DNA from 2 places in the Aeromicrobium sp. SORGH_AS_0981 genome. Region 1 is predicted to be linked to the other one. Evidence: predicted binding sites of a transcription regulator. Region 1 holds the regulator's gene; the other holds the start of a gene.
The links. The regulator HrcA, encoded in region 1, represses chaperone genes, less so after heat shock. The targets are predictions, from matches to a motif close to TTGGCACTCGNNNNNNNCGAGTGCCAA.
Positions count from the first base shown of each region.

Region 2: a site for HrcA is predicted at 1,700-1,726, ahead of groES (co-chaperone GroES). Genes of this name have one in related genera too.

Region 1 is NZ_JAVIZD010000001.1:2,178,673-2,183,002, forward strand. Features, by position in the region: gene QE370_RS10970 (DUF3097 domain-containing protein) at 1-468, opposite strand, end outside; gene QE370_RS10975 (hypothetical protein) at 461-892, opposite strand; gene hrcA (heat-inducible transcriptional repressor HrcA) at 1,046-2,083, shown strand; gene dnaJ (molecular chaperone DnaJ) at 2,100-3,260, shown strand; gene QE370_RS10990 (histidine triad nucleotide-binding protein) at 3,305-3,649, shown strand; gene QE370_RS10995 (PhoH family protein) at 3,714-4,330, shown strand, end outside.
Region 2 is NZ_JAVIZD010000001.1:1,513,122-1,517,451, forward strand. Features, by position in the region: gene QE370_RS07735 (5-oxoprolinase subunit PxpA) at 1-126, opposite strand, end outside; gene QE370_RS07740 (THUMP-like domain-containing protein) at 401-919, opposite strand; gene QE370_RS07745 (methyltransferase domain-containing protein) at 856-1,572, opposite strand; gene groES (co-chaperone GroES) at 1,844-2,137, shown strand; gene groL (chaperonin GroEL) at 2,311-3,915, shown strand; gene QE370_RS07760 (hypothetical protein) at 4,045-4,330, shown strand, end outside.

The sequences.
Region 1 (4,330 bases):
CACGAGGTCGTCGACGCCGTGCAGCATCTCCACGGCGACGCCCTCGACGCGCAGGTCGTCGCCCCAGACCTTCTCGACCAGCTCGGCGTCGTGCTTGCCCTCCACGAGGATCCGGCTCGGCAGCGCCACCCTGGCCCGCTGCCCGGCCACCGCGCGCGATCCCGACGCCGTGCGCGCGGGCTGCTGCGGCGCGGCACCGGACGGGGCGACCAGCACCACCGGCCTGCCCTCGAGCAGGAACCCTGGTCCGAGGGGGAAGACCTTGACCTTGAGGCGCCGGTCCTCGAGGGCGACGGTGCCGAGGTCGCGCTCGACGCGCACGACCTCGCCGCACCAGCCCGTCGTGACCTCCTCGACGACCATGCCGAGCTCGGCGGGCACCTCGGTCGAGCGGCCGCGCGGAGGCGCCTTCCAGTCGCCGGCGAGCACGTCGTCGCCGTAGCGACCCCACCCTCGGGTCTCAGCCATGGAGCACGCCCAGCAACGTCTGGTGGAACGCCTCGAGGTCGTCGCGGCCGATCTCGCCGCTGCTCGTGAGGATCCGCGTGGACGAGCGGGTCAGCCCGACGGCGAGGTCGACGGCCTGCGCCCAGCTGGGCCGCGCGGTGGTCGGGACGACGTCGAGGGGCGGGACGAGGTCGCCGAGGGCCACGGTGTCGCCGTCGGGGACGACGAGCACCAGCTCGCCGCCGACGGGGCCGTGCCCCAGGTGCACGACCTCGACGAAGAGGTCGCCGAGGTCGGCGGCCCAGACGGAGCTCAGCGTGCCGCCGCGGGACTCGTGCAGGAGGAACGTGCCGTCGGAGAGCGTCACCCGGCGCGGCCGGTAGGTCAGGGTGCGCGAGCGACCCGTGACCGAGACGACCTCACCCTCGCTCCCGATTGCTCCCACGGCGCTAGACTGGCACTTGCGCCTGGTGAGTGCCAAAGCGCCACGCCGCGCCGACGGACCCCGTCTGCGCCGTGCGCGCCCGAGGCCGTCCGGCGTCGTCGCACCCGAGCCACGCACCGTCCAGCCGAGACCGTCCCAGAGGAGGAGAGCGCCGTGCCGGAGGACCGTCGTCTCCCGTCCGAGGACCGTCGCCTGGAGGTCCTGCGCGCCATCGTCGAGGACTACGTCGAGACCCAGGAGCCGGTCGGCTCCCGCGCCCTCGTCGAACGTCACCAGCTCGGCGTCTCGCCGGCCACGATCCGCAACGACATGGCCGTGCTCGAGGAGGAGGGGCTCATCGCCCAGCCCCACACGAGCGCCGGTCGCGTGCCCACCGACAAGGGGTACCGGCTGTTCGTCGACCGGCTCTCGCAGGTCAAGGCGCTCACGTCGCCCGAGCGTCGCGCGATCGAGACGTTCCTGGGCGGCGCCGTCGACGTCGACGACGTGGTGCAGCGCAGCGTCAAGGTGCTCGCCCAGCTCACCAACCAGGTCGCGATCGTGCAGTACCCGTCGCTGACCCGCTCCACGGTGCGTCACGTCGAGGTGGTGGCGCTCGAGGGCGCGCGGGTGCTCGTGGTCGTGATCACGAGCAGCGGCCGCGTCGAGCAGCGCATCGTCGAGCTCGAGGCGACACCGGGCGACGGGCTGCTGTCCGACGTCCGCTCGCGGATCATGACGGCGGCGGTGGGCCAGCGCCTGCCCGAGGCGTCGCTGCGCCTCGCCGACGTGATCGGCACGTTCGCGCCCGCCGACCGCCCGCTCGTGACCTCCGTGGTCACCACGCTCACCCACGTGTTCTCCGACGAGCGCAGCGACGAGCGCGTCGCCGTCGGTGGCACCGCGAACCTCGCGCGCTTCGGCCGCGACTTCGACACCTCCATCCGCCCCGTGCTGGAGGCGCTGGAGGAGCAGGTCGTGCTGCTGAAGCTGCTCGGCGAGGCCACCACCGACCCCACCGTGCGCATCGGTCTGGAGACCGGCACCGAGGGACTGCCCGGCACGGCGGTCGTCTCGTCGGCGTACGGCACCTCCGAGCAGGCGCTGGCGATGCTCGGCACGCTCGGCCCCACCCGCATGGACTACCCCGGAACCATGGCCGCCGTCGGCGCGGTCGCCCGTTACGTCGGGCGACAGCTCGCGGACGGCTGAACAGGACGAAGGACGTATGGCACAGGACTACTACGCGCTGCTCGGCGTCTCCCGGTCGGCGACGCCCGAGGAGATGAAGAAGGCGTACCGCAAGCTGGCGCGTCAGCTGCACCCGGACGTGAACGACGCCCCCGACGCCGCCGACCGCTTCAAGGAGGTCACCACCGCGTACGAGGTGCTGTCGGACCCCCAGAAGCGTGCCGTGTACGACCGCGGCGGCAACCCGCTCGGCGGCGGGGGCGGAGCGGGCGGCTTCGGCGGAGGCGCCGGGTTCAGCTTCGACGACATCATGGACGCCTTCTTCGGCGGTGGCGGCAGCAGCAGCCGTGGTCCGCGCTCGCGCGTGCAGCGTGGGCAGGACGCGCTGCTGCGCCTGCAGGTCGACCTCGCCGAGGCCGCGTTCGGCGTCACGCGCGAGATCAAGGTCGACACCGCCGTGGTCTGCGAGCGGTGCTCGGGCAGCGGCGCCGAGGACGACTCCGCGACGGTCACCTGCGGCACGTGCCACGGCCACGGCGAGGTGCAGCAGGTCCAGCGCACCCCGCTCGGCAGCGTCCGCACGGCCCGCCCGTGCCCGACGTGCCACGGGTTCGGCACCGTCATCCAGGACCCCTGCCACGAGTGCCACGGCGACGGCCGGGTGCGCTCGCGCCGCTCGATCACGGTCTCGATCCCGGCCGGTGTCGACCAGGGCACGCGCATCCAGCTCGCCGGCGAGGGCGAGGTCGGCCCGGGCGGGGGCCCGGCAGGCGACCTCTACATCGAGGTCGAGGTGGCTCGCCACCCCGTCTTCACCCGCAAGGGCGACCAGCTGCGCTGCCAGGTGACGCTGCCCATGACGGCCGCCGCCCTCGGCACGCACGTCGACCTGCCGACCCTCGAGGCCGACCTGGCCGACGAGGACGGGCCGGAGGTCGTCGGGCTGGAGGTGCCCGCCGGCATCCAGTCGGGCGAGACGCTCACGCTGCGCGGCCAGGGCGTCCCGCGCCTGCGGGGACCGGGTCGCGGCGACCTCGTCGTCGAGATCGTCGTGCAGACCCCGGACGACCTCGACGACGCGCAGCGCGACCTGCTGAAGCAGCTCGCCGCCCTGCGCGACGAGGAGCGTCCCGAGGCACAGCTCGGCAGCACCCACCGCGGCAGCGTGTTCGGCCGCATCAAGGACGCCTTCCGCTGAGCGGAGGTCTCGTCGCAGGCCGCCGGGTGCGGTAGGAAGGGACCATGAGCCCCAGCGCCGACTGCCTGTTCTGCAAGATCGTCGAGGGCGAGGTGCCCGCCGACGTCGTCGCGCAGGACGAGCACGCCGTGGCGTTCCGCGACATCAGCCCGCAGGCGCCCACGCACGTGCTCGTCATCCCGCGCGTGCACCAGCCCGACGTCGGCAGCCTCGCCGAGGCCGAGCCGGAGGCGGCCGTCGGGCTGCTGCGCCTGGCCCGCCGCGTCGCCGACGAGGCGGGCGGCTCCTACCGGCTCGTCTTCAACACCGGTGCCGACGCGCACCAGACGGTCTTCCACTGCCACGGGCACGTGCTCGCCGGGCGCTCGCTCGGCTGGCCCCCGGGCTGAGCGCACGGCGCCGCGGTCCGGCGCTGTCGACGTGTCGGCGCATCCCCGTACCATGGAGGCACACATGACTCCTGATTCTCCCGGGGACCAGCGTCCCCACACGTTCACCGTCCCGACCAGCATCGACACCGTCTCCCTCTACGGGCCGGGCGACGAGTACCTCCGCATCGTCGAGGACGCGTTCGACGCGGCGGTCCACGCGCGGGGCAACCAGCTGACCGTCACCGGCGCTCCGGCCGAGGTCGCGCTCGTCGAGCGGCTGCTCGACGAGCTCGTCGCCATCGTGCGCACGGGCCAGGGACTCACCGCCGAGACCGTCGAGCGCTCCATCGGCATGCTGCGCACCGAGACGCAGGAGCGCCCGGCCGAGGTGCTCAGCCTCAACATCCTCAGCAACCGGGGCCGCACCATCCGGCCGAAGACGCTGAACCAGAAGAAGTACGTCGACGCGATCGACCAGAACACGATCGTCTTCGGCATCGGCCCGGCCGGCACGGGCAAGACCTACCTCGCGATGGCCAAGGCCGTCCAGGCGCTGCAGGCCAAGGAGATCACCCGCATCATCCTCACCCGACCGGCCGTCGAGGCGGGGGAGCGGCTGGGCTACCTGCCCGGCACCCTGAGCGAGAAGATCGACCCGTACCTGCGGCCGCTGTACGACGCGCTGCACGACATGCTCGA
Region 2 (4,330 bases), 670 kb from region 1:
CGCGTCGAGCATGAGCTCCTCACTGCCCGCGTAGGCCCCGCAGCACACGTTCGCGCTCGTGACCACGTCGAGCAGGGCGAGGTCGTCCGGCGACTCGGCGACGTCGGCGTTCAGGTCGATGCGCACGCCCCCACCCTAGGCCCGCTCGCCCTCGGGGTTGGGCCCCACTCAGAGTCTGACCGCCCACCTCAGCGCTGGGTTGGGACGAATCCTTTGGGTGGGGGTGCGCCCTGGCTGAGATGTCGACGGGCCCGGGCCCGGGCCCGAGTCCCAACCCGACGCCCGATCCCCCACACCGACGCGTGCCTCCGCCATCGCCCCATCCCAACGGGTGCACCCCACCCCAGCGCTGGTGTGGGAAGTCACCCTTGGGGTGGGGCCCCACCCCAAGGGTGAGAGGTCAGCGGGGGAGGGGGTCGACGAGGAGGGCGACGGCCTTGTCGTCGACCCGTGTCAGCACGACCGTGGCGCGCTGCGACCCCTTCAGACGCAGGCGGCGCACGAGCACCTCGGGCACGACGTCGACGCCGCGCTTCTTCACCGTCAGGGTGCCGACGTCGCGCGCGACGAGGGCTGCCTTCAGCTGCTTCTCGCGGAACGGCAGCTCCGCCACGACGCGGAAGGAGCGGGCCAGTGGGTGCCGCACGTCGACGTCGGTCGTCACCCAGGCGATCCTCGGGTCGACGAGCTGCCCGTCGACCTGCTCCGCCAGCGCCCCGACCAGGCCGGAGCGGATCACCGCGTCGTCGGGCTCGTGCAGCCACCCGGCGAGCTCGCCGACGTCACCGGGTGCGCCGTCGCCGCTCAGCACGTGCGGACCCGGCAGCGCCGACGCGCGTCGCGGCGCGCGGTCGGTCAGGTCGAGCCCGGCACCCCACAGGCACGCCTCGACCAGGTCGCCCCCCCGTCGCTGACCCACTGCGCCTCCACGCCGTCGGGGACGAGCGCATGCGGGATCCCCGGCAGCGTCTTCACCACGGCGCGGCCGGACAGGTGCTCCTCGACCACCGACCACGGCGGGCTCATCGCCTCCGGGTCGAACACCCGCCCCCGGTCGTCGCGACGGGCGGGGTCGAGGAACACCACCTCCTCCGCGGTCGGCGCCACGTCGGCCGCGTCGGCGCACACCACCTCCCCGTCGAGCCCCAGCGCACGCAGGTTCGCCGACGCGATCGCGGCACGCACCGGATCTCGCTCGACACCGCGCACCCGCAGCCCGGCGCGCGCGAACGCGACGAGGTCGGACCCGATGCCGCAGCCGAGGTCGAGCACCGCGGTCGCGCCCGACACAGCGAGCCGCTCGGCGCGCAGCGCCGCCACGGTGCCACGCGTCGCCTGCTGCAGCGCGTCGTGCGTGAAGAACATGCCGGCCGCGTCGTCGCCCAGCTTGCCCCGCGCCAGGCCCCGCAGGTGGTTCTGCGTCACCGCCGCCGCCACCAGCTCCACGTCGTGCAGCGTGCGCAGCCGCGTGCCGAGCGCGAGGTCGGACTCCCGGCCCGCGCGCTCGTGCACCTCCGCCACCAGCGCCCGACCCTCGTCGGTCTGCAGCCGCTCGAACGTCGCCAGGTCCACGACGCCATCGTGGCAGGCCGGGCACCCCCGCCGCCCACGGCCCGGCGCCCCCGCCGGCCTCGGCTCGGCACCCCCGCCGCCCACGGCCCGGCGCCCCCGCCGGGTGTCCGCCGCCCGCGAACACCCCTTAGCACTCGGGAGGGGTGAGTGCTAGATTCTGAACTGGCACTCGAACCCTGAGACTGCCAACCCGTGCACGGCCCCCGCGACGGCGTGCACACCCATCACGTACATCCGTCACTCACCACAACGTTGAAGGGGAGGTCGACCAGTGTCGGTCACCATCAAGCCGCTCGAGGATCGTCTCGTCATCAAGGCCGTCGAGGCCGAGCAGACCACCGCCTCCGGGCTCGTCATCCCGGACACCGCCAAGGAGAAGCCCCAGGAGGGTGAGGTCGTCGCCGTCGGCCCCGGCCGCATCGACGACTCCGGCAACCGCGTCCCGCTCGACGTCAACGTCGGCGACAAGGTCATCTTCAGCAAGTACGGCGGAACCGAGGTCAAGTACTCGGGCGAGGAGTTCCTCATCCTCTCCGCCCGCGACGTCCTCGCCGTCGTCTCCTGACGCACCTGGGCTCCCGACCGGCGGCGTTGCTGCTCGCTCGGCGACCAAGAACGGGTCGCCGTCGCTCGCGCGCCTTGCCGGTCGGGTCCCATGCGCGTCAGGACCGTGCTGACGCGCCACCTCCGGCTCTCGCCGGACACCACCATTCAGTCGTTTCGTAGGAAGGCATCACCATGCCCAAGATCCTCGAGTTCGACGAGGACGCACGCCGCGCGCTCGAGCGCGGCGTCGACGCCCTCGCGAACACCGTCAAGGTCACCCTCGGCCCCAAGGGCCGCTACGTCGTGCTCGACAAGAAGTGGGGCGCCCCCACCATCACGAACGACGGCGTCACCGTCGCGCGTGAGGTCGAGCTCGACGACCCGTTCGAGAACCTCGGCGCCCAGCTCGCCAAGGAGGTCGCCACCAAGACGAACGACGTCGCCGGTGACGGCACCACCACGGCCACCGTGCTCGCCCAGGCGATGGTCCACGAGGGCCTGCGCGCCGTCGCCGCCGGCGCCAACCCGGTCGGCCTCAAGAAGGGCATCGAGGCCGCCGTCAAGGCCGTCTCCGAGCGCCTGCACGAGGTCGCCCGCGACGTCGACGACATCAAGGACATGACCGACGTCGCCACCGTCTCCTCGCGCGACGCGCACATCGGCGAGCTCATCGCCGAGGCGTTCGACAAGGTCGGCAAGGACGGCGTCATCACCGTCGAGGAGTCCAACTCCCTCGGCACGCAGCTCGACTTCACGGAGGGCATGCAGTTCGACAAGGGCTACCTGTCGCCTTACATGGTCACCGACACCGAGCGCATGGAGTCCGTCCTCGACGACCCCTACGTGCTCGTCAACCAGGGCAAGATCAGCTCGGTCGCCGAGCTGCTCCCGCTGCTGGAGAAGGTCATCGCGGCCAACAAGAGCCTGTTCATCATCGCCGAGGACGTCGAGGGCGAGGCCCTCAGCACGCTCGTCGTGAACAAGATCCGCGGCACGTTCACCTCGGTCGCCGTCAAGGCGCCCGCGTTCGGCGACCGTCGCAAGGCCATGCTCCAGGACATCGCGACCCTCACCGGCGCGACCGTCGTCACCCCCGACGTCGGCCTCAAGCTCGACCAGGTCGGCCTCGAGGTGCTCGGCACCGCCCGTCGTGTCGTCGTCACCAAGGACGACACCACGATCATCGACGGCGGCGGCGACGCTGCCGAGGTCGAGGGCCGGGTCAACCAGATCAAGGCCGAGATCGAGCTCACCGACTCCGACTGGGACCGCGAGAAGCTGCAGGAGCGGCTCGCGAAGCTGGCCGGCGGCGTGTGCGTCATCCAGGTCGGCGCGGCCACCGAGGTCGAGCTGAAGGAGAAGAAGCACCGCATCGAGGACGCCGTCTCGGCGACCCGCGCGGCCATCGAGGAGGGCATCGTCGCCGGCGGCGGCTCCGCCCTCGTCCACGCCGTCTCCGTGCTCGACGACGACCTCGGCCTCACCGGCGACGAGGGTGTCGGCGTGCGCATCGTCCGCATCGGCGCCGACGCCCCCCTGGAGTGGATCGCCCGCAACGGCGGCGTCTCCGGCGAGGTCGTCGTGTCCAAGGTCCGCGAGAGCGGCGAGGGCTACAACGCCGCCACCGGCGAGTACGGCGACCTGCTCGCGCAGGGCATCCTCGACCCGGTCAAGGTCACGCGCTCCGCGCTGGCCAACGCCGCGTCGATCACCGCCATGCTGCTCACGACCGAGACGCTCGTGGCCGACAAGCCCGCCGACGACGAGGGTGACGCCCACGCCGGGCACCACCACTGAGTCAGCCGCACCACGACCGAGGCCCGTCGTCCCTCCTGGGACGGCGGGCCTCGTCGCGTCCCGGGGTGGTCGACCGCGGGCGTGGTCGACCGGGTTGACGGGCCGACGTCGCCGCACGACGCTGGGCCCGTGCCCACCCTCGCCGACGTCGAACGCCTGTGCACGGCGCTGCCGTCGGTGAGCGAGGGCACCACCTTCCGCAACCGGGCCTGGTTCGTGGGGAAGGCGGTGTTCTGCTGGGTGCGGCCCTTCACGCAGGCCGACCTGCGACGCTTCGGCGACGCGCGCGTGCCCCAGGGCGAGATCGTCGGCCTGCGCACCGAGGACCTCGCCGAGCGCGACGCCATCCTCGGCGAGGGCGTGCCGGGCCTGTTCACCATCGAGCACCTGGCCCGCCACCCCGGCTACCTCGTCG